Regions from separate parts of the Lacticaseibacillus rhamnosus genome, predicted to be linked through region 2. Evidence: predicted binding sites of a transcription regulator. Region 2 holds the regulator's gene; each other region holds the start of a gene.

Region 1 (10,277 bases), 1.3 Mb from region 2:
ACTATACGGCAACATTTCCTGACAGTGGCTTAACTAATTTCCTGCACGCAACCTTCAAAGGACTTAGCGATTTACAGATGACAAACCTGGCTAGTATGCGGTATTTTCAATATGATGCCAGCCGTGGTGAAGTGGTTTATAAAACCTATGCGCAAGGGTTCCCGATCTTTAATGTGGATCAAAAAGGCGACGTTACTGTTCGGTATACGCAGACGTCACAGGAGATTAATTTCTCTAATACCAATCTGACAGTGCCGATTCCTACAAATCAACCGGCACAAACCTTACCGGCAACTGCTACCGTGGTGAATCAGTTAGTGGCTGCGGGCTATCGTGCCAGTCAGATTACGGATATCCTGATTGGTTACCAGTGGACCGGTAGCAGCAATGATCAGCAAGTGGTCGATTTGCAGCCGACTTATTATGTTGAGATGAAAGGCGAATATCGGGATTATCAAAGCTGGCTGAATCATAGTAGCGATGCGTCTGCCAATGCCGCTAGTGGCCAGACTGCGACGCCGAGCAATGATGATAGTAGTGCGAGCGAATCTGAGCCAACGCAATAACGGATCTTTAACTAACTGACAAGCTAATAAACTGCTTGCTGAGGGAGGCGATTTTGTGGATTTTCGACGGATTGAATGGATCTTTCTAGTTGTGTTTGTCGGCCTGAATATTTTCCTGGGAATTAGCTATTTTCAGGCGCAGCAGGTTGACTTGGCAACGATTAAAAGTGGCGATGCGGCAACCATCACGGACATTACGCGCGATCAAATTAAGCTGCCACGTTTAAGCAAAAAGACACCCAAAGGCGATTATCTTGCAAGTCAAGCCAACTCAGCATTAACCGCGGCACACACGAACCTGGTGAAGCAGCAGGTTTCCATTAGCGAAGGCGATTATCAGGAATTGCAGGCCAATCTGGATGTGCCCATAACGTTAAAGAAGAATCAGGAACTGCGCCAGATGAAGACTTTTGTTAAAAACAATGTCTACCATGGCAAGGAGTATGAGTATGCACCGGCGCTCTCTAATGACGAACGCGTGGTGTTTGCCCAGCATCCCCAAGCCGGACTGATTTACGATCGGCGTGCGGCAGTGACATTGCATGTATCCGATAATCGTCTGGTTAGTTATACACAGACTTATCTGACCAAATTAAACATTTTGCGGGATCATTTAAGCTTGATGAGTGAACAGGATGCTGTCATTGCTTTATATCGTGACAATGATATCCCTAATAATTCGGCGATTGTGTCCACACAGTTGGCTTATAGTTACCTGCTTGATGCAAAAGGCAGTACGGTTTATGTCCCGGCTTGGTACATTGGCGTCAAGAATCGTTCGACCGGAAATGTCACGGTAAAACGTGTCAATGCGATCACTCGAACAGTTATGAAAAACCGTAATGACAGTTAAGTGGTAGAATGGACGGCAGTGAGAGCCGATTGCTTAGATCAGGCAGTTGACTAAATGGTAAAAAGTTTGGAGATGGTGATCGTGGGCGAAGATTTTGGGATGCGTGTCAGTGTCCTTGCCAGCAGCAGCTCAGGTAACGCAACCTATATTGAAACGCCTGGTCACAAGGTGTTAGTGGATGCCGGTTTGTCAGGCAAGAAAATAGAAGCACTGATGAAGAGCATCGGTCGAGATCTAACCGATGTTGACAGTGTTTTTATCACGCATGAACATAGCGATCATGTGCGTGGTGTAGGCGTGTTGGCGCGACGTTATCCGCAGCTCAACGTTTATGCGAATGCCAAGACGTTTGCAGCTTTACCAAAAAGTGTGGGCAAAATCCCTGAAGCACAGCTGCGGTTGTTTGATATGGGGACAACTTTGACGTTAGGTGACTTGGATGTGGAAAGTTTTGGCGTTTCGCATGATGCTGCCGCGCCTCAGTTTTACCAATTTCATCATGACGGCAAGGCCTTCACTATCCTAACCGACACGGGCTACGTTTCAGATCGGGTTGCCGGGACGATTCGCGATGCCGATGCGTATGTGATGGAATGCAATCACGACCTTGAAATGTTGCGGACGGGTCCGTATCCGTGGCCGTTGAAGCAACGGATTTTAAGCGATCAAGGGCACCTGTCCAATGAGGATGGTGCGGATGCCTTGATGGATGTCATCGGTTTGCGGACGAAGCGGATTTATCTGGGGCATTTATCACCGCATAACAACAATAAGCCACTGGCGCATTTAACCGTGGCGTCGTTGTTGGCACAGCAAGGTCTGGCGGTGGATCATGACTTTCATATTTATGACACTGACCCGGCAGTTGCCGACCCGTTGTTTGTTGTGTGAAGCGGTTTGAAAGCAGTTTTAGCAGTGTGGAAAAGCGGACGACTTAGATGGAAGCATGTAAGCTGGCCGGTTTTTTTGTGGGTTGGGGAGGATGCGCGTGGCAGTTTGCGCTCGTTGTAACGCGTTTACTGGTGTGGGAGTCGGAGTGTAAGGGCCTTGGTCGCAATGGGTAAGCTCGGGTCATTACGTCCGAGGCCACTAATGTTCTGATTTACGCCCATAACGCGCTCACCGGCGCAGGGATCTGCGTGTAAGGACCTCAGTCGCAATGACCAAGCCTGGGTCATCACGCCTGAGGCCACTTACACTCCGATCCCTAAACGCGCCGGTTCGCGCTCACGAAAAAATACCGATGTTGTTCATAGTTTCGTCAAAATCGTCACTTACAATAATCTTTGTAAACAGGGTGAGTTAGAATGCCCGTAAGGAGGAAACCGTTATGGATAACGGAAGTCATAACTTTCAGGAGACGCCACAGGATCAGAAGCCGCAACGGTCGGCGGAAAAACCGAAGAAGAATGGTTTGAAGCAGACTGCAATTGTTGCTGTTGTGGCTGCCTTGATTGGTGGCGGTGTTGGTGGTGGTACTGCCTATTGGGCGATCAACCATACGACAAGCCTTGGCGTGACCGACACCTCTGGTAAAGCCGGAACGACCAAGATTTCCAATGTTTCAGTCAATCAAAGCAGTGCTTCAGAGCAGGCTTTTGCAAAGGTTAAAGGCGCAGTCGTCTCAGTTGTTAACATGCAAAAGGCTGAAAGTAACAGCGATGGGCTGGATACTTTTGGCGGGCTTGAAGGCATTTTTGGCCAGGATAACCAAAATAACAGTAGTTCGAGCAGTAGTTCATCAAGTCTTGAAGAGGCCAGCGAAGGTTCTGGTGTTATTTATCAAAAGAAAGATGGCAAGGCTTATATTGTCACCAATAACCATGTGGTGAGCGGTTCGGATAAGCTTGAAGTTATTTTGAGCGATGGAACCAAACTGACAGCCAGTTTAGTCGGAACCGATTCAACGTCTGACTTGGCGGTTTTGACAATTGATGGCAGTAAGGTTAACACAGTTGCCAGCTTTGGCGACTCTAGCAAGATTGAAGCCGGGCAAACTGTCTTGGCAATCGGGTCGCCGCTGGGCTCACAATATGCTACCAGTGTGACGCAAGGGATTGTCAGTGCGAAGAGTCGTACCGTTGATGTGACCGATAGCAGTGGTAACACCACCGGACAGGCAACGGTTATTCAAACGGATGCCGCGATCAACTCAGGGAACTCAGGTGGCCCGTTGATCAATCTGTCAGGTCAGGTTATCGGAATTAATTCAATGAAGCTATCCGGAAGCTCGAGCAGCAGTTCTGAAGGAGCAACGATTGAAGGGATGGGCTTCGCGATTCCAAGTGATGAAGTCGTTTCGATCATCAATCAACTGGTCGAAAATGGTAAAGTTGTTCGGCCAGCGCTAGGCATTGAAGTGCGCGACTTGTCCACCGTTTCTGCTAGTCAGCAAAAATCCGTTTTGAAGCTACCTGAAAGTGTTACCGGTGGGGTCGTTGTCGGCGGCTTTACCAGTGGTAGCAGTGCTAAGGCGGCAGGATTGAAACAGTATGATGTCATCACTGCGCTGGATGGTGTCAGCGTCTCCAATACCGCTGCGCTACACACGCAACTGTATAAGCATAAAGTCGGCGATACCGTCAAACTGACCTTGTATCGTAAAGGTGAGCAGCAAACCGTTTCTATAAAACTTTCACAGACAACAAGTGATTTGAAGAATTAAATGATGAGAGCCTCGATTAAAAGATTCGTCTTTTGATCGAGGCTCTTTTGCTCTTTCAGCGAAATTAGTCGAAAGCGGTTTCTTCAGAATTTCACGAAAGTTTTAGCGCTAATCTGTGGAAAAGTTCAAGTAAAAGATTTGTCAAGAGTGGGTAACTTTTGCGTAAAAAGATGCCCTAGCCTGTGGATAACTCTGTGGATACTGTTCATAACTAAGATTTCCGGGTGTGAGTAAGTTGTCCACCAAACTGGGGATAACTTGTGGATAAACTTTTTTGACTTGTGACAAAACGTTTGTTCCCGGCTGCTGGAGCGGGATTAAGCGGCTGAACTTTGTGAAATCGAACAATTAAAAACTGTGGATGAACGTTGTCGAAAAATTTTTTACTTGAATTTTTTGAATCGTCTATTTAGTGTCAATGGACATACTTAATACTATATTTTGGGCCTTTAGTTTTGAACATGTGGATAACCGGTGTGGACAACCTGTTGTTTGCTGCGAAAAACTTAACATTTGACTTCGGTTGCGGAAGTGGTTACGATGAAATAGGTAAAAGAATTGTGCACAATGTATTTGAAAGGATGGTCCGTCATGAAAATCACGATTAAACCAGCTGCAGTGACGTACTTGAACGAGCACGTTGCAAAGGATCAACATTTGTTTCTGGCATTAGATGATGGCTCAAGTAAGTATTCGAAACTAGGCGGCTCCTGTGCTATTGGCAATAAGTACCAAATTGTTGTGACCAATCAGGACGACCAAGACTATGCACTGCCACTGGAAAATGATGCGGGCTTGAAGCTGACCACAGGCGATCCGGAAACCGATTATTTCGGAAGCGGCCTGACGCTTGATTTTAAAAATGCTTCGTTAGCCTTGCGTGATGATAGTGGTATTTTAGACGGTGCCGTTACCCTTAATCAGGTAACTTCAACGCCGCAAAACGATGACAAACGCCGTGAGGAAATGAAATCGCTAGGCGGCAAGATTTGTTAATGTACGATCATAATCCGCTGAACCTGTAAAACGACAAACAATCAAAATAGCAGAAAATTCAAATTAGCACTCTAACATGACGAGTGCTAATTTTTGTGTTATACTAAAGATGTTCGGAAGAGGAAGTCGTAACCTTCAAAATGAAAGGAAGTTTTCGATGATGGCTAATGATCTTATGCGGCGGAATGATTGGTTGAATGATCCATTCTTCAATGATTTGGGACGGCATATTTTTGACAGCTTTACGCCAACTCGTGGGGTTGACAACAGTCGCCTGCTGAAAACGGATATTCAGGAAAATGACGAGTCATATGTTGTGAAGGTTGATGTGCCTGGAATCGAGAAGCAAAATATCAATTTAAGCTATGACCATGATGTTCTCAGCATTGCAGTTAAACATGAGGAACAGGCTGATCATTCAGACAAGGAAGGCAATATGCTAATGTCTGAACGCAGCTATGGCCGCATGAGCCGCAGCTATCGGTTGCCAAGCGTTGATGAAGGTAAGATTAGTGCTAAAGTCAGTGATGGCGTTTTGACCATTGATTTACCAAAGATGGCAGCTGAGCAGCAGGAAGGGCATCAGATTACGATCGATTGAATCGGATCTGTTTGTCTAGTATGAATACCTTGAGGAGCCGGATCGGGAAACTGATCCGGCTCTTTTTCGAGCGTGAGCAGGGGCGCTTAGCAACAACTAGCTACCGGTCATTCGATCCTGACGAAGAAAGTAACAGCAGTAGCAGCTTCTTCAGAGCAGATGAGGTCACTGAAAACAGGAAATAAGTTCAAATTAATGATTCGTTTCGCTGTAAAAGCGTATAATAGAAGGTAAACATTTAGGATAACCGAAAAGAGAATTGTCTAGGTGAAGGCCTAGAAAACAGCTCCGAGCTAACACTTGCCATCCTTATCGTTTACTGAGTTAGCCTAGACTGAATTATATCGGTTACAGGATTTGAACGTCCAGATTATATTCGTTCTAAAAAGGGTTGCGTTTTTAAATTGTAATGGTTATAATTGGGGTACTTAGGAAAAGGGGTTGGCAACAATGAAGAAGAACTGGCAGCTTATGATGGTGCTTGTTGTGAGTGCTGTGGCGCTGGTCTTTGCGTTCATATTAAAACAGCCATTGATTGCTCAGGGACTGATTACAGTCATGGGGTCAATTATTGCTTTGATTATGTTCGGCGGCATGGTCAAGACCATTCGTTCAGGTAATTTCGGGGTTGATTTGTTAGCAATTACGGCGGTAGTCGCCACTTTGGCAGTCAGTCAGTATTGGGCAGCGATGATTGTTTTGCTGATGCTGACTGGTGGGGACGCCTTGGAAAGTTATGCTGCGACAAAAGCCAGCAGTGAACTGAAGCAGTTATTAGAAAACGCACCAACGACAGCTCATCGGTTGGTTGATGGCCACGTTGAAGATGTTGACGTTGATGCCGTTCAAGTGGGCGAGACGATTTTGGTTAAGCCTCAAGAAGTTGTTCCAGTCGATGGTACGGTTTTGGAAGGCGAGAGTTTGGTGGATGAAGCCAGTTTGACCGGTGAATCCAAACCAGTTGCCAAAAACGCAGGTAGTGACATCATGTCTGGGACGATCAACGGGGATTCGGCATTAACCGTTAAAGTTACGCAGCGAGCAGAAGACAGTCAATATCAGGGAATCATTAAACTTGTTAAGGAATCCGAAGCTCGTCCGGCTCATTTCGTCCGGATGGCAGACCGGTATGCGGTACCATTTACGTTAGTTGCTTATGTCATTGCCGGCTTGGGTTGGGTCTTATCTGGCGACCCGGTTCGGTTTGCACAGGTACTGGTTGTCGCATCGCCTTGTCCATTGATTCTGGCGGCACCGATTGCCATGGTTTCGGGTATGAGTCGCAATAGCCGTAACGGGATTATTGTGAAGTCGGGGACCACCCTTGAAAAATTGAGTGACGCTCGGACTTTCGCTTTTGATAAAACCGGAACCGTCACCCGTGGTATTTTGAAAGTCGCGACAGTTTTACCGCAGGCCGGTTTTTCCCAAGATGAGCTTTTGAATCTAGCTGCCAGTGCAGAAGGCCAATCGACCCATATCTTGGCGCGCTCGTTGACAGACGCAGTGCCAGCAGCAGATCGGCTGCCGGCAAGCGAAGTCAGTGAAGCAACTAGTTTCGGTGTTTATGCAACCGTTGACGGGCATAAGGTTAAAGTCGGCAAGGCTGAGTTCGCCGGTGCAAAAGAGACTTTGGATACAACGGCGGTTTATGTCAATGTCGATGGCCAATATGCCGGTGCCATTACCTTTTCCGACCAAATTCGGCCTGAAGCAAAAGAAACCATGACCAAATTGCACGAATTAAACGATGCCAACTTGATCATGATCTCTGGTGACCAACAATCCATTGCCGATAAGGTCGCTCGAGAAGTCGGTATTGACCAAGTGTATGCTGAGCAATTGCCGCAGCAAAAGATTGAAGTGCTGGACAATGTGCCTAAGGATGATCGTCCCGTTGTCATGGTGGGTGACGGGGTCAACGATGCACCATCGCTGGCGATTGCCGATGTTGGGATTGCCATGGGTGCACATGGCGCAACGGCTGCCAGTGAATCAGCAGACGCGGTGGTGTTACGCGATGATCTAGCAAAAGTGGCAGCAGCAACCTTGATTGCCAAAGAAACCATGGTCATTGCCAAGCAGTCAGTGCTGATCGGGATTGCGATTTGTACCGGATTGATGCTCATTGCCAGCTTCGGCGTGATTCCAACGATTATTGGCGCCATGTTGCAAGAAGTCGTCGATACGGTCACCATTTTATACGCGCTGCGGGCACGTAATGGCTTGCATCGGCAGGCGTTGGTTGATCCGGTTCGCGCAGAAGCACGTGCTTAATTAACAATTTAAGATCAAGAGATTTCAGGGTCCAATCAGATACGCGCGATATAAGCGCATCTGATTGAACCTTTTTTTGTACATAGGATGTTAAACAGTGAACAACAGTAACGAGTGCAATGGTTGCAGAAACTAGTTTATTGGAAGCGGTTACTGCAAGCGCTACAATCTTTTTGTAATTAAGGTTTTAATATATCAGTTCACAAAAGTTTCAAGACACCTCATGACAACGGGTGTTCAAGCAATTATTGAAAGCAGAAGTTTAAGTAAGTTACATGAAAGAAGGAGTTGTGTATGTCAAAAGACACCTTTGTTATTTCTAGAAAAACGGATGTTCATACCGATAATATGGCAAATCCGGTTTTAAAAAACGCTGTGGATATTTTACAAAGAGATATTCAAAAAGCAACCACTGGCGAGGCAGATGCGAATCAAATTACTTTGGTATTGAAAAAAGATGCCGATCAAAAAGTTCCTGATACGTTCACGATGCATTATGTTAGCCCACGGAAAGTTGAAATTGTTGCAGCAACGACCCGTGGCTTGATGTATGGTGCCTTAGCTGTTTCTCGTGAAGTGCTTGGAATTGATGACTTCTGGTACTTTATGGATACGCCTATTAAGAAGCAATCGACAGTTAGTTGGACCGACTTCAGTCAACATTTACCCGATTTCCAGACAAAGTATCGTGGTTGGTTCGTTAACGATGAATTGCTGGTTGCAGCTTGGCAGGATCACGATTCCAAAGATTACGTTTGGGATCGCATCTACGAAACCTTACTTCGGGTTGGCGGTAATCTTGTCGTTCCGGGGACCGATAAAGAAAGCCGTTATCATCGTAATGGAGCTCGTGACATGGGTCTTATCATCGCCCATCACCACGCTGAACCACTTGGATCGGAAATGTTTGCCCGTGTTTATCCTACCCTTGAAGCTTCTTACTTGAAATATCCTGAACTCTTTAAAAAGCTTTGGCGCGATAGCATTTTAGAACAGCGTGGGCATGAAGTGGTTTATGGATTAGGGTTCCGGGGTCAGGGCGATCGACCGTTTTGGTTGGATGATGCGTCACATCAGTGGACTGATGAGGAAAAAGCGAAAGTCATTAATGATACCATCAAACTTCAATACGATATGGTTCAAGAACTTGATCCAGGTGCGCAATGCTCAGTTAGCATTTACGGTGAATTGACGGGTTTGTTCAATAAAGGCTTGCTTAAATTGCCACAAGACGTGATTGAGATCTGGGCTGACAATGGCTATGGCAAGATGGTCTCTCGGCGGCAATGGGATGATGATCCGCGTTCACCAGTTTTGACCATTCCTAATAAGGCACACCGCGCTCGGGGTATCTACTATCATGTCACCTTCCATGATTTACAGGCATCCAGTTTCCTGACATTATTGCCAAACAGTCCGCATTTTGTGGCTGAAGAGCTTGAAAAAGTTCGCAAAGCTAAGATGGATACTTTGGAATTAATCAACGTCGGCAATGTTAAACCGCATATCTTATTTATTCGCGAAGTTGCCCGTTCATGGCGCCGAGACTATCAGGTACATAGTGAAGAAGCGATCATTAAGGACTATGTATCACATTACTATTCCGAAGCTCAAAAAGAAATTACAACGATCTACGAAGATTATTTCAAGGCACCCATCCAGTATGGCCCACACGATGACCAAAAAGCCGGCGATGAGTTCGCTACTTATCTAATCCGGAAAGTTGTCAAAGCTTGGATGGGTCATTACCCACAACTTGAAGAAATGAAATGGTTGACAGGCGATGTTTCACTCGATGATCAGCTTACCAAGGTTACAGAGTTGATTGATACAAAATACGCGGAATGGGATCGCCTGTATCGCCGAGCCGTTCAAGTTTACGCAGATATTATGGGTCAACAACCGCAGCGGCTTTTCTATAACGACATGTTGTTGGGAATTGCTGTCCACGCATGTTCACTCCATGCCTTACGTGCTAGCATTCAGGCCTACCGTCATTATCAGCAGGCAGAAATTGTCCATGCCTTCCTTGGTGCAGATGAGGCTGTGCGTGCCAATGATGAAATTATCCGTTTGCGGCGGGACAATCCATCACCAAAATGGGTGGACTTTTTCCATAATGATGCCTATTCAAACATCGAATTGAATGCAATCAAGTTACGGCGCTTGCGTTCTTATCTGCGCGTCTTAGGCGACGGGTCAGATGAGGATGTATGGGAACGTAAATATCTGATGGAGCCAGCAGATGCCCGGGTTATGTTACTTTCTAACACCCACTTGGCACTTTCGGATGATCAAATTGCTAAGAAGTTACGTGAA
Region 2 (10,277 bases):
CGCAGCCCATTGTCCTAACACTGGGCTTCTTTGACGGGGTCCATCGTGGCCATCAAGCGGTGATTCAAGCGGGTAAACGAGTTGCCCTTGCAAAAAAACTGCCACTTGCTGTGATGACATTTGATATGCATCCGGCGATCGTGTACCGTGGCGTTGCCAAAACGGCGATTCGGTATTTATCGACCCGGGAAGAAAAAATTGCCTTAATGCAGCAATTTGGCGTGGATCTATTGTATTTTGTCCACTTTACACCAGCATTTGCTGCTTTATCGCCGCAAGCATTTGTTGATGATTATTTGGTCGGGCTAAAAGCGGCTGCGGTTGTGGCCGGTTTTGACTATACGTATGGCAAACGCGCTGTGGCCAATATGGCATTATTGCCGGAATATGCGCGCGGTCGCTTTGAAGTCGTCAGTGTCCCTAAGCTGGCTGAGGACGGCAAGAAGATCAGTTCGACCCGTATTCGCGATGCATTAGACCGTGGCGATATTGACACCGCCAACGAATTATTAGGTTATGTCTATCTGACAACAGGCAAGGTAGTTCATGGTGAGGCGCGTGGCCGCTTGCTTGGTTTCCCGACGATTAATTTAACCACATTGGGCCAACAGCGGCTTCCAGGTATTGGCATCTATGCTGTGACCGTCAAAGTTGATGATACTTGGTACTTAGGAATGGCTTCAATTGGCCGCAATGTCACATTTGGAGATGATCGGGCGGTAACGCTTGAAATTAACCTGCTTGATTTTAACCAGATGATCTATGGTAAAACGGTTCAAGTCCGTTGGTACCACTACTTACGCGGTGAGGTCAAGTTTGCCGGTGCCGATGCTTTGATTGCGCAGTTAAAGACAGATGAACAAACCGTTCGCCAATATTTTCGGGTGAGGAAGGATTAACATGGCAGGCGCATATATCCACATACCGTTTTGCGAGCATATTTGTTACTATTGCGATTTTAATAAGGTGTTTATTGAAGGTCAGCCGGTCGATGATTATGTCGCCATGTTGCTCAAAGAAATGCGCATGGTGATGGCAGAGCATCCAGAAGAAAAAATTGAAACGGTTTATGTTGGCGGTGGCACCCCAACAACGCTGACACCGCAACAGCTTGCCGTTTTGTGCCAAGGTATTCGCGATATTCTTCATTTTGATCACGGTGAATTTACCTTTGAAGCCAATCCCAATGACTTACTGACCACCGACAAGTTACAGGTCTTACACGACTTTGGGGTTAACCGGTTGTCGATTGGCGTGCAATCGTTTAATGATGACGTCTTGAAGCGCATTGGTCGGATTCACCGAGCAAAAGATGTTTATACAGCGATCGGCAATGCTAGAAAAGTCGGGTTTGACAACTTATCGATTGATTTGATTTTTCGCCTGCCTGATCAAAGCCGCGATGACTTTTTGAACAGCCTTCAAAAAGCTTTGGCATTGGACTTGCCACATTACTCGACCTATTCATTGATCCTGGAGCGCAAGACGATTTTTTATAATCTCATGCGTCAAGGAAAGCTGCGGTTGCCGACGCAAGACGTTGAAGCTGATATGTACCAAGATGCCATCGACTTAATGGAAGCTCACGGACGGCATCAATATGAGATTAGTAATTTTGCCAAAACAGGGTATCAATGTCGGCACAATCTACTTTATTGGCAAAATGATAAATATTTTGGCTTCGGGGCAGGCGCATTTGGCTATCTCGGTCGTGACCGGTATCATAATTATGGGCCGATCAAACAGTATCTGGCACCGTTGCATGCCGACCATTTACCGGTTCTGGCCCATCATTTAGTACCGGTTTCTGAGCAAATTGAGGAAGAAATGTTTCTTGGCTTACGCACCATGGCAGGCGTCAATGAAGATCGTTTTTATCGCCGCTATCATATGACGGTCGATGCGGTTTACGGCGAGACGGTTCCGGAGCTGGAAAGCCAAGGGTTAATCGAGCGCCAAAATGGCTATATCCGACTGACGAATCGCGGCAAATTTTTGGGAAATGAGGTTTTCCAACAATTCCTACTTGATGAGCCACTGGTCTAATGATGAATCATGCTTCGGATATGACAAAAGATCTAACCGCAGTTGGCTGTTGATGGAACATTTTAGCAATCCTACCTTGACTTTGCTAACGGCGCTTGGTATATTATTTAGTGTATTAGCACTCATGTGAAACGAGTGCTAAAGGTGAGGTGAGAAAATGTTGACGAAACGGCAATTGCTCGTCTTAAAAGAAATCATCCGCCTGTTTACTGAAAGTGGGCAGCCGGTCGGTTCCAAGACGTTAATGCAGGAACTGCCGGTTCATGTCAGTTCCGCCACGATCCGCAATGATATGGCATCGCTGGAAGACGCCGGTTTGATCACCAAGACCCATAGCAGTTCCGGTCGAGTACCCTCGACTCAAGGCTATCGCTACTATCTTGATCATCTGGTCGAGCCAGTGCGTGTTTCCCACCGTGAACTAGCCACGATCAAGCAAGCATTCGGTCAACGCTACAATAAGATGGATGAAATTGTGGCGCAAAGTGCGCAGATTTTATCCAATCTGACCAGTTACACGGCGATCAGCTTAGGGCCAGAAGTGAATAACATTAAATTGACCGGATTTCGACTTGTACCGTTGGGCAATCACCAAGTTATGGCGATTTTAGTGACGAACAACGGCAATGTTGAAAATCAGGTTTTCACCGTTCCTGAAAGCATCTCATCTGACGAGCTGGAAAAGGCGATTCGCATTGTCAATGATCAGCTGGTCGGTTTGCCGCTTATTCAAGTTGCTCAGCGGCTAAAGACTGATGTTCCGTCGATGCTGATGCAGTATCTGACCAGTCCTGAAGGCTTCCTGGATATCTTCGGTAATGTCTTAAAGTCCGCCGCTTCAGAGCGTTTCTATGTGGGTGGGCGCTTAAATTTAATGGACTATCTCGGCGACTCGGATATTCACGAGTTGAAAAAGATTATGTCCTTGATTGATGCTGATCACGGTGATCTTACCGAACTGCTTGGCGGACCGGTTCGCCAAACACCGGTCACGGTTCGTCTAGGTCCGGAGTTAAAGCCAATTGATCTGGCCAATCTCAGCTTGATTACCGCCAGTTATGATGTCGGTGACCACGGCACGGGAATGATTGCCTTATTAGGGCCAACCCAGATGCCGTATTCCAAGATGATCGGACTGTTGGATGTTTTCCGAGAGGAGCTGGCTAAACGGTTGACGGACTATTACGCCAACTTTGATCAATGATAGATGATAACAAGCATCTGTTAACGTTAACCAATTGCGCGAATAGATGTGGTTAAAAGGGAGGATACCATGGCAGAACAAAAAGCAAAGCAAACTGCTGCAGATACCGCCAAAGACGCCAAGCACGCTGCTGACACGCCTGAGACTTCGCTAAAAGAAGAAATTCTGCAGGAAAGCATTGCTGATCTTAATGAGCAATTGAAAACCAGCAAGCATGATGGTGAACAACTGAAGCAAGAGCGTGATGCATTCGAAGACAAGTATTTGCGCGCGGCTGCAGAGATTCAAAACATGAATGCGCGGTTTGAAAAAGAGCAGCAAAAAATGTTGAAGTACGACGGCCAGAAGTTAGCCAAGGCGATTTTGCCGGTAGTTGACAATTTAGAGCGTGCGCTTGCAACCGAAGCCAAAGATGACAGTGCGGCCTCACTCAAAAAAGGTGTGCAGATGGTTTACGATCATCTGGAACGCGCCTTGAAGGAAAATGGCATCACTGCGATTGATGGTGCTGGCGACAAGTTCGATCCGAATACCCAACAGGCAGTACAAACCGTGGCGGCGGATGACCAACATCCCGCTGACACGGTCGCGCAGGTACTACAAAAAGGGTATTATCTCAAGGATCGGGTTCTGCGCCCTGCTATGGTCGTTGTCGCTAAATAATTAATCTGAAATAAAGAAGGTATAAAAATATGAGTAAAGTTATTGGTATTGACTTAGGAACCACCAACTCTGCAGTTGCGGTTTTGGAAGGCAATCAGCCAAAAATCATCACCAACCCGGAAGGCAATCGCACCACGCCATCTGTTGTCGCATTTAAAGATGGTGAAATCCAAGTCGGTGAAGTGGCAAAACGCCAGGCAATCACTAACCCGGATACCATCGTGTCAATTAAGCGTCACATGGGCGAAGCTAACTATAAGGTTAAGGTTGGCGATAAAGAATACACCCCGCAAGAAATTTCAGCGATGATTCTACAGTACATCAAGAAATTTTCTGAAGACTATCTGGGCGAACCGGTTAAAGATGCGGTTATCACAGTTCCGGCTTACTTTAACGACAGTCAGCGTCAGGCAACCAAGGATGCCGGTAAGATCGCTGGTTTGAATGTTCAACGGATTATCAACGAACCAACCGCGTCAGCCTTGGCTTATGGTCTGGATAAAGGTGACAAAGACGAAAAGATTTTGGTTTACGACCTTGGCGGCGGGACATTTGATGTTTCCATCCTGCAGTTAGGTGATGGGGTCTTCGAAGTGCTGTCAACCAATGGCGATACTCATTTAGGCGGGGATGATTTTGATAACAAGATCATCGACTGGCTTGTTTCCGAATTCAAAAAGGATAACAACATTGACCTGTCTAAAGACAAAATGGCAATGCAACGCCTGAAGGATGCAGCCGAAAAAGCCAAGAAGGATCTTTCCGGTGTGACCCAGACGCAAATCAGCTTGCCATTTATTTCTGCCGGCCCCAACGGCCCATTGCACTTGGAACGCACTTTAACCCGTGCACAATTTGACGAAATGACCGCCGACTTGGTTGCTAAGACCAAGGTGCCAGTTGAAAATGCGCTGAAAGATGCTAAATTGACGAATGCAGATATTGACAAAGTAATCTTAAATGGTGGTTCAACACGGATCCCTGCTGTTCAACAAGCAGTTAAGGAATGGACTGGCAAAGATCCGGACCACAGCATCAACCCAGACGAAGCGGTTGCGCTAGGTGCTGCCGTTCAGGGTGGTGTCATTTCCGGTGACGTGAAGGATGTTGTTTTGCTGGATGTTACGCCGCTATCATTAGGGATTGAAACCATGGGCGGTGTCTTCACCAAGCTGATCGACCGCAACACCACCATTCCAACCTCTAAGAGTCAGGTATTCTCAACTGCTGCGGACAATCAACCAGCTGTCGATATTCACGTACTTCAAGGTGAACGTCCAATGGCGGCAGATGACAAGACGCTTGGTCGCTTTGAACTAACCGACATTCCGCCAGCACCACGTGGCGTTCCGCAAATCGAAGTCAAGTTTGACATTGATAAGAACGGGATCGTTCAGGTATCGGCAAAGGACCTTGGCACTGGCAAGTCACAAAACATCACGATCAAGAGTTCCAGCGGCTTGTCTGACGAAGAAATCGAGCGCATGAAGAAGGAAGCTGAAGAAAATGCTGAAGCCGACGAGAAGCGCAAAGAAGAAGTCGATTTGAAGAACGATGTCGACCAATTACTCTTCCAGACAGATAAGACCCTGAAGGATGTTGACGGCAAGGTTCCGGAAGAGGATGTCAAGAAAGTCAAGGATGCGCAAGAAGCACTGAAGAAGGCGCAACAGGAAAACAATCTTGATGACATGAAGCAAAAGCGGGACGACTTGAACAAGCTGGTTCAGGATATGACCGTTAAGTTGTATGAAAATGCCCAAAAGAATCAACAAGCCCAGGGTGGCGCAACGAGTGGCGCAGCCCAAGGTACGGCTGATGACAAGAAGTCGGATGATGACACCATTAATGGTGACTACAAGGATGTTTCCGACGACGATAAGAAATAAGGCATCAGTTCATTAGCAAAAAGCCGAAGCCGCGGCGCGGTTTTGGCTTTTTGTTTGAATTATGCTATGCTAAGTTGGCATTTTCAGTCACGATCTGAATCGAGGAGGAACTATGGCGGATCAGAAAGATTATTATGAGACGCTCGGTGTGAGCAGGGATGCCGATGATGATACAATTCGTAAAGCGTTTCGCAAGCTTTCAAAAAAATATCATCCCGATCTTAATCACGCACCCGGTGCCGAGCAAAAGTTTAAGGAAGTCAATGAAGCCTATCAGGTCCTGTCTGATCCCCAAAAGCGTGCCGCATATGACCAATATGGGTCTGCTGATGGTCCGCAGGGATTCGGCAATGGTGGTCAAGCCGGCGGGTTTAGTGACTTCGGTGGCGGTCAAGGCGGTTTCGGCGGCTTTGACGACATTTTCAGTCAATTCTTTGGCGGCGCTGGCGGTGGTGCACAGGCGAATCCTTCTGCACCGCGGCAAGGAGCCGATTTACAGTATCGGATGGATTTGACTTTTGAAGAAGCGATTTTTGGAAAAGATACCAAGATTTCCTATGATCGTGAAGCTGTTTGTCATACTTGTCATGGTAGTGGTGCCAAACCGGGAACCAGTCCGGTAACCTGCCACAAGTGTCATGGTAGCGGTTATATTCAGGTACAACGCAATACGGCATTTGGCGCAATGATGACCCGCCAAGTTTGTGATGTCTGCGGTGGAACCGGTAAAGAAATTAAAGAAAAGTGCCCAACCTGCCATGGTACTGGTCACGAACAGGAACGGCATACGATTGATGTCAAAGTTCCGGCCGGCGTTGAAGACGGTCAGCAAATGCGCTTGCAACAAGCTGGCGAAGCAGGCACCAATGGCGGACCATACGGGGACTTGTACATCGTTTTCCGGGTCGCGCCAAGCAAGAAGTATCAACGTGATGGCGCCGAGATCTACCTGACGATTCCGTTAAGTTTTGCTCAGGCAGCTTTGGGTGATGAAATCAAAGTTGACACGGTTCACGGACCGGTTGAGTTAAAAATTCCAGCCGGCACGCAAAGTCAAACCAAATTCCGACTCCGCGGCAAGGGTGCTCCACGTCTGCGCGGTAACGGTACCGGTGATGAAATTGTGACCGTTGAGATTCAAACGCCAAAGCACTTAAACGAAAAGCAAAAAGCTGCTTTGATGCAATTTGCAGCAGCTAGCGGTGAAGATGTCACGCCACACAACGGGACGCTGTTTGACCGTGTTAAAGAAGCGTTTAAGGGCGGCAAGTAGGTTAGACGCTTAGTCACTACCAATTGCACAAAACTTGATCCAAATATCGAAAAATCGGTCTTAGAAGTTAAGGCCGATTTTTTTAATGTGGTGAGAACTTTTGACGTATCAGGGTTTAAGTGAACCTTATAACGATGCCAACTTAAACGGCTAGGCTTGCAAGTGCATGAGGCCTTAACCGCTTGATTCGTTAAATACCAGCTTCTACCCGTGTCCGATACGCTCTGCTATAATAAGAACCAAACGATCGCTTAGAAAGTAGGCACTATTTATATGAATCATGAAGAAATGCTGGAACGGCAAAAGCATATCCGCAATTTTTCAATTATTGCCCATATTGATCATGGCAAATCCACGCTTGCGGATCGCATTCTGGAGTTGACAGACACCATTGCCAAGCGGGATATGCAGGCGCAAGTTCTGGACGATATGGCACTTGAGCGGGAACGCGGGATTACGATTAAGCTCAATGCGGTCGAACTGCACTATAAAGCTAAAAATGGCGAAACGTATATTTTCCATTTGATTGATACGCCGGGGCATGTCGATTTTAGTTATGAGGTTAGTCGCAGTCTTGCTGCCTGTGAAGGGGCCTTGCTTGTGGTGGATGCCACGCAAGGTGTTGAAGCTCAGACGCTTGCTAATGTGTACTTGGCGATTGATGACGACCTTGAAATCATTCCGGTGATCAATAAGGTTGACTTGCCTAGTGCCCAGCCTGATGTTGTTAAAGAAGAGATTGAAGAGATGATCGGCTTAGACGCTTCTGACGCCATTTTGGCCAGTGGTAAAACCGGCTTGGGAGTTCCTGAAATTCTTGAGCGCATCGTCTCAGACATTCCGGCTCCTTCTGGCGATGTTAACGCGCCGTTGCAAGCGTTGATCTTTGATTCGGTCTATGATGATTATCGCGGTGTTGTCCTTGATGTTCGGGTTAAAGAAGGACAAGTTAAGGTCGGCGATACGATCCAGCTGATGAGCAATGGCAAGCAGTTTCAGGTTACTGAAGTCGGCGTGATGTCACCTAAAGCAGTGAAACGCGATTTTCTAATGGTCGGGGATGTCGGTTATATCACGGCCTCAATTAAGACGATTCAGGATACGCGCTTGGGGGACACGGTGACGCTGGCAGACCGCCCGGCAGCAGCCCCGCTGAAAGGGTATCGTAAAATCACGCCAATGGTCTATTCAGGCCTGTTTCCAGTAGATAACGCGAAATTCAATGACTTGCGCGAGGCATTGGAAAAGTTGCAACTCAACGATGCTGCGCTTGAATTTGAGCCGGAAACGTCCCAAGCGCTCGGTTTTGGGTTCCGTTGTGGATTCTTGGGCCTCTTGCATATGGATGTGGTTCAGGAACGGCTGGAACGCGATTACGGCCTCGATTTGATCATGACCGCACCGAGCGTGGATTATCAGGTAGCGTTAACAGATGGTTCGGAAAAAACGATCGACAACCCGGCTGAAATGCCCGATGCAAGTGAAATTAAAGAGATCCGCGAACCTTATGTGAAAGCATCAATCATGGTACCTAACGATTATGTCGGACCGGTTATGGAGCTGTCACAACGTAAACGGGGCGAATTTGTGACAATGGATTATTTAGACAAGTATCGCGTGAATGTCATCTACGAATTGCCATTGTCCGAAATTATTTACGATTTCTTTGATGATCTAAAAAGCAGTACCAAAGGCTATGCAAGTCTCGATTATGAGATCATCGGGTATCGGCAAAGTGATCTGGTTAAAATGGACATTTTACTGAATGGTGATCCAGTTGATGCATTAAGCACCATTGTTCATAAAGATTTCGCCTTTGAACGCGGCAAAGCGATTGTTGCGCGCCTGAAAACTACCATTCCGCGGCAACAGTTTGAAATCCCGATCCAGGCTGCTATCGGGAATAAAATTATCGCCCGTAGTACGGTTAAAGCTTATCGTAAAAACGTCTTGGCCAAGTGTTACGGTGGCGATATCACCCGGAAGCGCAAGTTACTCGAGAAGCAAAAGGCCGGTAAGAAGCGGATGAAGGCGGTTGGTTCTGTCGAGGTTCCACAAGAGGCCTTTATGAGCATTCTTAAAATGAACGACGAAGAAAGTCGCGGTAAATAGCGCTATCGAGAAGCTTTGACTAGTGAAATTTTAATCATCAGCGGCTTCTTGCCAACATGAGCTTTAAATGTAGGCAGTTTTACATCTAAATTGTTATTTTATGGTGAATATTCCACTTGCTACAAAACAGGCACTCAAGAGACAAAATAGTCAGTCTCTTGGGTGCCTGTTTCTGATTGGGTTGCCTGGCTCAATTTTTGCGATGCTCCTGAACCATGTCCTTTGCTTTGTGGGCGAGTTGGCGCTCAGGCTTAAACAGTTGATATGCGCCATAAGAGACCAGCCCGCCAATTGCGGTGAGACCAAAAACGAGGACATAGATGGTGGCATCTAGTGTCGGATGCGGAATGTCTTCGAGTTTTCCGGTTACTTTCTTTTCAGCTAATGTTGTTCGTTGTTTGAGCCGCATGCTTGTCACCTCGTTTGAACAACCGGATAAACGGTATGAAATTCTTCGATAACGACCATCGAGGATTCGGGATCGAATTGAAGGCCATTTGCCTGATATTCACGGCGGAAGAAGGCTTCATGGGCGCGGCGCCAACTTGCTAACGACTGGGAGCCTTCACCTTCACGTTTGGCAATGACAGCATCGACTTTTTCAAATGGCGTGACAAAGACATTATCCGTGAAAGTCAGCGCCACTGGTCGATCATGACGATCAAGGATAATGTTGTAGACGCCGGCTATCGGTAATGGGTCCTGCTCGATGGTATAAAGCTCAAACCCACTTGAAGTCGCAGTTTTCTTGCCCGCTTTAACCAGGTCAGCAAGTTCATCTGCCAATTCAGGACTGCCAAGTTGATAGGCATCCTCGTAAGTGGCCGCGGGTAAATCCAATGCCGCTTTCGCCGTCGCAAAAAAATCGTCAAGTACTTGTTGGTCAGCCATGGCTTCCACGTCCTTTCTTTATCATCATTATCACATAATTAGTACGTGTCTGCATGGTTGTCACACTAAAAAAATTAACCTGGCTTGGTTAGGTGCTTTTTGGAGGCAATTGATGTCATGGACACAAAGACTGCTGCTGCTAGCAAACAAGCAAGCTAAAATAAAAAATCGACACTGATAAACAGCGCCGATTTTTTAG
Region 3 (10,277 bases), 630 kb from region 2:
TTGCCCGATTTGCGGGTTTACGATTGGTGAAATGGAGCCGCGGTTATTTTCATTTAATGCGCCATTTGGAGCGTGCCCGGAATGTGACGGGCTGGGTGTGAAGTTGACTGTTGACATGGATCTGGTTGTACCGGATCCAAGTATGACTTTAGCTCAAGGTGCCATTGCCCCATGGAATCCAATTAGTTCGCAATATTACCCGGAACTGTTGGCACAAGCGGCAACTGCCTTTAAGGTGCGAATGGATGTACCGTTTAAAAAACTGACCAAGCGCGAACGGAATGTTGTTCTCAATGGCAGTGATGGCAAGCCATTCCACTTTCATTATGAAAATGACTTCGGCGGTGTTCGCGATGTTGATGTGCCGTTTGAAGGCGTTTTGACCAACATTTCCCGGCGTTATGCCGAGACAAATAGCGACTTCACCCGGCAACAGATGCGCGGTTATATGACGGCTTTGCCTTGTCCGGTTTGTCATGGGAAACGGCTCAATCGTCAGGCACTCGCGGTTAAGATCTCCGGACGTGACATCGCTGAAGTATCTGACTTGGCCATTAAGGATGCGCTGCCGTTTTTCAAGCAAGTACATTTGAGCGAAGCCGAGACCGTGATTGCTCAGCCAATTGTCAAAGAAGTGGTGGATCGGTTAACTTTTCTTGTCAACGTGGGCCTCGGCTATTTGACCTTAAGTCGAAGCGCGGGGACGCTGTCAGGCGGTGAAGCGCAACGAATTCGATTGGCCACACAAATCGGTTCTAATCTAAGTGGTGTGATGTATGTGCTTGACGAGCCATCTATTGGGTTGCATCAGCGCGACAACGACCGTTTAATTGCCTCGCTGAAGAAAATGCGTGATTTAGGCAACACGCTAATCGTTGTGGAGCACGATGAAGACACGATGCGTGCAGCCGATTATCTAATTGATGTAGGTCCTGGCGCGGGTGAGCATGGTGGTCGAATCATGGCATCAGGAACCCCCAAGCAAGTCGCCCGCGTGCGTAAATCAATTACCGGCCAATATTTATCGGGTCGCAAGTTTATCCCGGTACCGTTAAAACGACGGCCGGGCAATGGCAAAGTGATTCGGCTGGAAGGTGCGTCTGATCACAACTTGAAGCATATCAATGTCGATTTTCCTTTAGGTAAGTTCATTGTTGTTTCCGGCGTTTCCGGATCAGGTAAATCGACGCTGGTTAATTCGATTTTGCGGCGGGCACTGGCGCAAAAGTTAAACCACAATTCCGAAAAACCCGGGCCATATGATAAGATTCTCGGCTATAAAAATATCGAGAAACTCATCAACATTGACCAGAGTCCGATTGGGCGTACACCGCGGAGTAATCCGGCAACGTATACCAGTGTTTTTGATGACATTCGCGGTTTGTTTGCGGAAACCAATGAAGCCAAGTTGCGGGGGTATAAAAAGGGACGGTTCAGCTTCAATATTAAAGGCGGACGCTGCGAGAATTGTAAAGGTGACGGCATCATCAAGATTGAAATGAACTTCCTGCCTGATGTTTACGTTCCATGTGAAGTCTGTCACGGCAAACGATATAATTCCGAAACTCTGGAAGTCACTTACAAGGGCAAGAATATTGCTGAAGTTCTGGATATGACCGTTGAAGAAGCAACCGCATTCTTTAAAAACATTCCTAAGATTCGCCGGAAGTTACAGACGATTGTCGACGTCGGTTTGGGTTATGTGAAGCTTGGTCAGAGTGCCACCACTTTATCAGGCGGGGAAGCACAGCGGATGAAGTTGGCAAGTGAATTGCAAAAGCTATCAACGGGTAAAAACTTCTACATTCTCGATGAACCAACAACGGGATTACACACCGATGATATTAAGCGGTTGTTGGAAGTCCTCGAACGGCTGGTGGATGAAGGTAACACAGTCCTGGTGATCGAGCATAATCTGGATGTTGTCAAAACGGCTGATTGGGTCATTGACCTAGGACCGGAAGGCGGAGATGGCGGTGGTCAGGTGATTGCTACCGGTACACCTGAAGAAGTTGCCGAGGTAGCAGACAGTTACACCGGCCAGTACCTTAAACCGGTTTTAATTCGTGACACCAAACGGACGAAAGAAGCCGCGGCCGGTTCGTCTAAGCAGGCAAAAGCGACTAAAACATCGACGAAATAGCATCAAAAATAGTCGCGTGAAAAGCGCGACTATTTATGTACATAACAAACGTTTGGCTTTCTTTGAGTTTGACGAAAAGTTATCCACCGCGACTTCAAGCCGGAACTTTGGGGTGGAAGTCAGTAAACAGCCACCTTAGACACTTTTTAAATTGCTTTTTGAAATGGTATGATTGAAACGATTAAGAAAGTAGGGAATTAAATGTTAAATCGAAAGAGTTTTGGTTTTGACTGGGGACAGTTTATCACTGGTATTTTATTCCTGATCGCTGCTTTTGTGGTTTTACGCTATCCGTTAGCCACTTTAAAAACCGTTACCTTTATTTTTGCGGTCGTGGCGATTATTCGTGGCATTGCGATTCTTGCCGGTTATTCCACCTTGCGCCAGTTTACAGGTAAGTTAGCGTGGATTTCCTTACTGATGGGGATTTTTGATCTCGTTATCGGGTTGGTTTTCCTGTTAAATGCCGGCTTTGGGATGGCAACGATTACCATGATGTTTGCAATTTGGTTCTTGGTTGATTCTGTCGGGTCATTATTTAACGTCGGCCATCTGCGCATTGCCGGTACCGGCTGGTTCATTTTATATTTGATTTTGGACATTCTGGCGGTGATTGTTTCGCTGATGCTATTCATGCAGCCGGTTGTTGCAGCAGTCACCTTAGTCACACTGTTGGCAATGTTCTTCGTCTTATTCGGAATCGAATGTATCGTGATTGCGTTCGCCCGGCGGAATATTTAATGTTTCATTTGAACCTGATGACGTGGTGATCAAACCGTGGCATTGGGTTTTTTAGTAAGCGCGAGCCGGCGCGGTTAGAAGTCGGAGTGTAAGTGGCCTTGGGCGTGATGGCCGGTCTTTGGCCATTGCGCCCAAGGTCCTTACACGCAGACTTCTGCGCTGGGGAGCGCGTTATGGGCGTAAACCAGAATATAAGCGGCCTTAAGCGTGATGACCGGTCTTTGGCCATTGCGCCCAAGGTCCTTACATGCAGGCTTCTGCGCCGGGGAGCGCGTTATGGAGCGTGAAAGCCACCGACTCACGGATCGCACCGCTGCAAGAGAAAAGTATGAAGCAGTATGAATGACACGCCCGGAATGTTATACTGTATAGAATATGATCACAAAGGAGCCGTTTATGACTGAAAGTTTGGATCTTGTTATTATTACCGGAATGTCTGGCGCAGGTAAGACTGTCGCCATGCAAGCATTTGAGGATTTGGGGTACTTTTGCGTTGATAATATGCCACCTGCACTATTGCCTAAGTTTTGGGAATTGGTGAAGGAATCCGGCAAGATTTCAAAAGTTGCGCTTGTCGTCGATCTGCGCAGTCGGGCTTTTTACGATCAAATCATCGATATGCTGGCAAATTTAGATAACAATGCGTATGTTCATTCCCGAATTTTATTTTTGGATGCTACCGACGAAGAATTGGTATCCCGTTATAAAGAAACCCGCCGTTCACATCCCCTGGCAATGGAAGGCCGGTTGATGGATGGCATTAAAAAGGAACGGGTGTTATTAACTGAGCTGCGTAATCGTGCGCAAGTGGTCATTGATACGACGACTTTAAGCCCGCGACAGTTACGCGAAAAAATCTTCCTGAACTTCAAAGAAAATAATAGCCAACCGGCGTTTCATATTGAAGTCATGTCCTTTGGTTTTAAGTACGGCTTACCGATTGATGCCGATATTGTGATGGATGTCCGGTTCTTGCCTAATCCGTTTTATATCAAGGCCTATCGCCCGAAAACCGGCTTGGATCCGGACGTTTATGATTATGTGATGGACAACGAAGACGCGGAAAGTTTTTACAATAAGTTTTACGCTTTGTTGGCCGAAATCATGCCTAAGTATAAGGCTGAAGGGAAAACCAGCGTGACCATTGCTATTGGCTGCACCGGGGGACAACATCGCAGCGTAGCGTTTGCAGAACGTATTGGCAAAGCCTTTTCCGATGCTTATGCGGTTGACATCACACATCGGGACATTAAGAAGCATAAGGAGACGGTGAATCGTTCATGAGTCGTGAAACTAAATTTATTCGGGTTATTCGCGGTCGGCGTCCTAAAGTCGTCGTGATTGGTGGAGGAACTGGCTTACCGGTGATTTTGCATAGTTTACATGAGCAAGATGCCGATGTGACAGCGATTGTGACGGTTGCCGATGATGGCGGTTCGTCAGGGACGATTCGCAATTATATTAATGTCGTGCCGCCTGGTGATATTCGTAACGTTTTGGTTGCCTTATCGGAATTGCCGAGTTTGTATCTGGACATTTTTCAATATCGCTTTAATACGACTGATGCTTTTTTTGCCGGTCACGCGATTGGAAATTTGATTATTGCGGCTTTGTCAGAGATGAAAGGCGGCATTTTCCCGGCTGTTCAGCAGTTAAGCGAGATGATGCAGGTTGATGGGCATGTCTATCCCGCCAGCAATACGCCGCTGACCTTGAATGCCGAGTTTACTGACGGTACAAAGTTGTCCGGCGAGGCGGAAATAACCGCAGCCGGGAAGAACATTAAGCATATTTCCGTGTCCGAGACTGATCCGGCTAATGGTGAACCCAAAGCCGTCCAAGAAGTGATTGATGCGATCATGGATGCGGATGTGGTGGTGCTGGGACCAGGCAGTCTGTTCACCAGTATCTTGCCCAACTTGATGATTGGTAACCTCGGGGATGCGGTGAAAAAGACCAAGGCAGAAGTGATCTACATTGTTAATATCATGACGCAAAAAGGCGAAACGCAAAACTTTACCGATGCCGATCATGTTCGCGTCTTAAACGAGCAAATGGGTGAGAACTTTGTTGATACGGTGTTGGTCAATATTGAGCCGGTACCGGATAATTATTTGGATCACCAAAAATATAACGAAATTTTGACGCCGGTGAAGCATAATTATCAGGGACTACGGGATATGGGCTGTCGCGTCATTTCAGAAGACTTTTTGAAACTGCGCGATCGTGGCGTTTTCCATGATGGTGATAAGGTGGCCAAGGAGATTTTGAACTTAGCCTTTCAAGTAAGTGCCAAAACGCGGAGGTGAGCGCATGGCAAGCTTTGCCAGTATTGTGAAAAAAGAACTGACGCAACTGGAAGTTCATCCTGAGCATGCTAAGGCGGAGCTGTCGGCATTGATTCGAATGAACGGCAGTCTAACGTTGATGGCACATCGGTTTGTGTTGAACATTCAAACGGAGAATCCCGCCATTGCGCGGCGTATTTATAGTTTGATTCGCCAAGTGTACCATCACGAAGCGAACTTGGTCGTTCATCGAAAAATGAAGCTTAAGAAGAATTACCAATATATTGTTCGATTGACGGAAGGCGTCAATGATATTCTGTCTGACTTGGCTATTTTGGATCCAACCACGATGGCCATTTCAACGACTGTGCCAGCCAGCGTTTTAAAGGAACCACAACGCATGCGCTCGTATTTGCGCGGCGCCTTTTTGGCAAGTGGCTCGGTGAACAACCCGGAAACATCGCGCTATCATCTGGAAATCTACTCATTATATGCCGATCATAACGCGGGTATTTTAAAAATGATGAATCATTTTCATCTGAATGCGCGGACCGTTGAACGTCGCAGCGGCTATATCGTTTATCTAAAAGAAGCGGAAAAGATTGCCGATTTTTTGCAGGTCATTGGCGCTACCAATGCGATGCTTAAATTTGAAGATATTCGCATCGTGCGCGATATGCGGAATTCCGTTAATCGGCTGGTGAATTGCGAAACGGCTAATATGAACAAAACCATTGATGCTGCTCAAAAACAGATCGAGAACATTAATTATCTTAAAGATCATGTCGGTTTAGATAATTTGCCAACTAAATTACGCGAAATTGCAGTGTTGCGGTTGGCGCATCCTGATGTATCCTTACAAGAATTAGGGGCAATGGTTCCTGGGGGTACGATTTCGAAGTCGGGAGTCAATCATCGGTTGCGCAAGTTGAACCAAATTGCTGAGGGATATCAACAACCAGAAGATGCTTAGACCAAATCGATCATATAAAATCGTTAATACCTTATTGACCAGTAAAATAATACCTTTGTTTCCTCAAGATAATCGTGTACAATGTAACCGACACCAAGCGTTATGGTGTGTGTTTTTGTAGGCAAAATATGTGCCGGTTTAGTTTAAATTCACGGACATAACGCCACACATTTTGTCAAAGCAACTTTACTCACGCGTGGCAGCGATTGCCGATTATTTTCGACGATATCCGGAATGTTGGATGCGACAAAGTTTGATAGTTTTTGCTTCAATTTTTAGGAGGAAACATCATGGTCAAACCGATTACATTAGATGAACAACTGTGTTTTGCGATTTACAAGGCACAAAAACAATATAACCATTTTTACGCGCAGGCATTGGCACCGTTTAAGCTGACTTATCCGCAATATATCACCCTGTTGTCTTTATATGAACACGGTACGATGTCGGTTAAACAAGTCGGACAAACGCTTGAACTGGACAGTGGTACCTTAACGCCATTGATGAAACGGCTGGATCAATCGCAAACGCTCAACTGAAGACGAGCGTCGCGTTGATGTGAGCCTGACGAAAAAGGCTTTGGATGCCCGCGATCAGATTTTTGAACATGTTGGCTCGTGCATGAAACTGATGAATCTGCCGCAGTCTGAATATGATCATATTAAATCCGAAGTAGCGCGGGTGGACGAACATTTGAGTGCTATCGCTGATAATGCTTATCCCGAAGCATAAATCTTCCCAATAAGGTCAAAGATTGTGATGAAAATCTTTGACCTTATTTGACTTTAGCAGTATACTTAGCACTGTACTTTAAAGAGTGCTAAAAAACGATTTTTTCAGGAGGTTAGGACATGCTAGTACCTACCGTCGTTGAACAAACTAGTCGTGGCGAACGCGCTTACGACATTTACTCACGTCTATTAAAAGACCGGATTATCATGTTGTCCGGTGAAGTGAACGATCAAATGGCCAACTCTGTCATTGCGCAGCTGCTTTTTCTGGATGCTCAGGATTCTGAAAGGGATATCTACCTATACATCAATAGTCCTGGTGGCGTGATCACCAGCGGTCTGGCAATGCTAGATACGATGAACTTCATCAAGTCCGATGTGCAGACCATTGCAATTGGGATGGCGGCATCCATGGCCTCCGTCTTATTGGCTGGTGGCACTAAAGGCAAGCGGTTTGCATTACCGAACTCGACCATTCTGATTCATCAGCCTTCAGGTGGTGCGCAAGGTCAGCAAACCGAAATTGAAATTGCGGCCGAAGAAATTTTGAAGACTCGCAAGAAGATGAACCAGATTTTGGCCGATGCAACTGGTCAAACGGTTGAGCAAATCAAGAAGGACACCGAACGTGATCACTATATGAGCGCGCAGGAAGCCAAAGATTATGGCTTGATTGATGATATTTTGGTCAATAAGAACAACCAAAAGTAAGTTTAAAGCGTTTAAACCCACCGACCTTCATTAGGCGGTGGGTTTTTTGTTTGGCATAAAAGCGTTTGTAGGTTTGACAGCAGGGGCCTTTTTGGACGTTGAGCACGTACATTAACGGTGTAAGATTGAGATGTTGGGTTTCTATGTATAATTGTGACATGTTCAAAATTGCTTTCAGGCCAACTCCTTTGTTTATAGGCAGCAACCTATGTAAAGGTATGAATGCTAATGGCCTAAGTCTTGGCATCGCCTCCAAAGTCGTTCATTCCAAAAAAGACTTGCAAAGTTCTGATTGATTGAGTAATATAATTAGGTACTTGCGCGGTTAGTGTAATGGATCGCACGTGAGATTCCGGTTCTCGAAATCCGGGTTCGACTCCCGGGCTGCGCAGAAACCCAGTCAAATGGGAAAAGCTAGGAACAGTAAAAGCCCGCTACGGTGGGCTTTTTGTTTGCCGGAAAAGTGGGGAAAACGAATTTATGTGCAATTTTATGTGCAATGGACCTAAAAAAACGTCTAAAAAATTGGTTATTGCACACGATTGCACACACATAGCTGAATCGACTAAGGTACAGGCAATACGGCGGACACAGTGATTTAAAAACCTAAATGGTAGCGTATGGGTTGCGGCTGACACAATAATTCGAGCTGGAATTAAACATGGGGTGGGAAGACTGGAAGACTTCTTAATTTAGTGAAATATCTAGTAGCACCCGTTATGCGATTACAAACAGGCTTAGCGGGCTTTGTCAGTAACAAGATAGTCTTCATGAAAGCCTGCCAACAAATAATTAATTTACAAGTGAAAATTGCTCAAAACAGAACATGTCTCGGTGAAAGAAGCGCGTGTTAGGTATATTCGGGAGCCTGAAACAGTCACACAGAAACTTCATGAAAATTTCATTAGAACCCACCCGAAACCTGCGTTATCAAAAGGCCGATTCAGGGTCATCGGGAAAGCTAAAAACCGAACACTTGAAGAATTTTCGAATTAGATGTTCAAACTTAGCGGGTTTTGTGATTACTTTAAGTCGATTTAGGCATCAGACTTGCGATAAAGCGGAACCCCTGCTACAATTGGTTCTGTTGGTAAGGGAAAACAGCAAATGTTGGATTCCTAATTTTTTTCAGCTTGCTGGGTCGGAAAACGACTCGGAGGGACGTGGAATGACCCATTAAAGAAGGACGTGCCTTATGCATACTGAACTTGCGTGGCTCAAAGCGATCGCGCCTGATCTGATGGGCGTTGTCACTAAACGCTATCAGGTCCTTCAATTTATTAACTGGATGGCACCAGTTGGTCGACGAACTTTAGCCGAACAGATGAAGATTTCGGAACGTGCTTTGCGTACGGAAACGGATTTTCTACGCGGACAGGGGCTTTTGGAAAGCTCTAAGTCCGGGATGGTGTTAACAGCTAAGGGGTTGGAAACTTTTCATGGTCTCGATCATCTGATGAACCAACTACTGGGCATCAAGGATGATGAAAAACGACTCGCAACTCATTTGGAGATTGACCATTGTCTGGTCGTTTCCGGAGATGCGGATCAAAGCAGCCGAGTTTTAGACGAACTTGGTAAAACGCTGAATTCAACCTTACAATTGCTGTTGCCGCCCGGTCACCTGACAATTGCGGTGATGGGCGGTACAACGATGGCTCATTTGGCTTCGCAGTTGACCTTTCAATTATCTGCCGGCCGTGAACTATCATTTGTTCCCGCACGTGGTGGTCTCGGTGAGGCTGTCACGATTCAAGCCAACTCGATTGCGGCTGCAATGGCAGAAGCAACCGATAGCAAATACCGAGCGTTATATGTTCCTGAAAACCTCAGCTCGGAATCCTACGAGTCATTAATTAAAGAGCCATCGGTAAAAGAAGTTTTGACACTTATCGATAAAGCTCAAGTCGTGATTCATAGCGTAGGTGATGCACTTGTTATGGCGAAACGCCGTGGCATGTCACCTGATACGATCCGCATGTTGAAAGCCAAACATGCCGTTGCCGAAGCATTTGGTGTTTTCTATGATGCAGAGGGCAAGGTCGTTTACAAGATACCGCAAATCGGATTACAACTTGCGGATCTTGATCATATTCCGTATGTCTTCGCAGTTGCGGCTGGCAAAAGTAAAGCCAAGGCAATTGCGGCGTACATGCAACATGCACCGAGTCGGACGTGGCTGTTAACAGACGTCGGTGCCACAAACTCGATTTTAACTGGGGCAACCCGTTAGAATAAAACCTTATTTCCTAAAGGAGGAAATTTTAGCATGACTGTTAAGATTGGTATTAATGGTTTTGGCCGTATCGGTCGTTTGGCATTCCGTCGTATTTACGAATTGGGTGCAAAGAGCAATGACATCCAGGTTGTTGCGATCAACGATTTGACCAGCCCAACCATGCTGGCTCACTTGCTGAAGTATGATTCAACCCACGGTACTTTCCCTGGTGAAGTTAGTGCAACCGATAACGGTATTGTCGTTGACGGTAAAGAATACCGTGTCTACGCAGAACCGCAAGCCCAGAACATTCCTTGGGTTAAGAACGACGGCGTTGACTACGTTCTTGAATGCACAGGCTTCTATACTTCTGCTGAAAAGTCACAAGCTCACTTGGATGCAGGCGCAAAGCGTGTTCTGATTTCTGCCCCAGCTGGCAAGATTAAGACTATCGTTTATAACGTTAATGATG

The links. The regulator HrcA, encoded in region 2, represses chaperone genes, less so after heat shock. The targets are predictions, from matches to a motif close to TTAGCACTCNNNNNNNNNGAGTGCTAA.
Region 1: a site for HrcA is predicted at 5,144-5,170, ahead of EL173_RS14400 (Hsp20/alpha crystallin family protein). Genes of this name have one in related genera too.
Region 3: a site for HrcA is predicted at 6,943-6,969, ahead of clpP (ATP-dependent Clp endopeptidase proteolytic subunit ClpP). Genes of this name have one in related genera too.

Annotation. Positions count from the first base shown of each region.
Region 1 is NZ_LR134331.1:2,855,291-2,865,567, reverse strand. It holds gene EL173_RS14425 (YycH family regulatory protein) at 1-566, shown strand, start outside; gene EL173_RS14420 (two-component system regulatory protein YycI) at 622-1,419, shown strand; gene EL173_RS14415 (MBL fold metallo-hydrolase) at 1,492-2,310, shown strand; gene EL173_RS14410 (S1C family serine protease) at 2,750-4,084, shown strand; gene EL173_RS14405 (iron-sulfur cluster biosynthesis family protein) at 4,676-5,080, shown strand; gene EL173_RS14400 (Hsp20/alpha crystallin family protein) at 5,241-5,681, shown strand; gene EL173_RS14395 (heavy metal translocating P-type ATPase) at 6,132-7,958, shown strand; gene EL173_RS14390 (glycosyl hydrolase 115 family protein) at 8,253-10,277, shown strand, end outside.
Region 2 is NZ_LR134331.1:1,601,559-1,611,835, reverse strand. It holds gene ribF (riboflavin biosynthesis protein RibF) at 1-899, shown strand, start outside; gene hemW (radical SAM family heme chaperone HemW) at 901-2,046, shown strand; gene hrcA (heat-inducible transcriptional repressor HrcA) at 2,204-3,250, shown strand; gene grpE (nucleotide exchange factor GrpE) at 3,320-3,913, shown strand; gene dnaK (molecular chaperone DnaK) at 3,943-5,802, shown strand; gene dnaJ (molecular chaperone DnaJ) at 5,915-7,075, shown strand; gene lepA (translation elongation factor 4) at 7,349-9,187, shown strand; gene EL173_RS08180 (hypothetical protein) at 9,378-9,596, opposite strand; gene EL173_RS08175 (ASCH domain-containing protein) at 9,602-10,078, opposite strand.
Region 3 is NZ_LR134331.1:967,178-977,454, forward strand. It holds gene uvrA (excinuclease ABC subunit UvrA) at 1-2,143, shown strand, start outside; gene EL173_RS05040 (HdeD family acid-resistance protein) at 2,345-2,884, shown strand; gene rapZ (RNase adapter RapZ) at 3,281-4,168, shown strand; gene EL173_RS05055 (gluconeogenesis factor YvcK family protein) at 4,165-5,193, shown strand; gene whiA (DNA-binding protein WhiA) at 5,198-6,145, shown strand; partial or broken gene EL173_RS05065 (MarR family winged helix-turn-helix transcriptional regulator) at 6,436-6,877, shown strand; gene clpP (ATP-dependent Clp endopeptidase proteolytic subunit ClpP) at 6,997-7,587, shown strand; tRNA gene EL173_RS05075 (tRNA-Arg) at 7,907-7,978, shown strand; gene EL173_RS05080 (sugar-binding transcriptional regulator) at 8,783-9,820, shown strand; gene gap (type I glyceraldehyde-3-phosphate dehydrogenase) at 9,857-10,277, shown strand, end outside.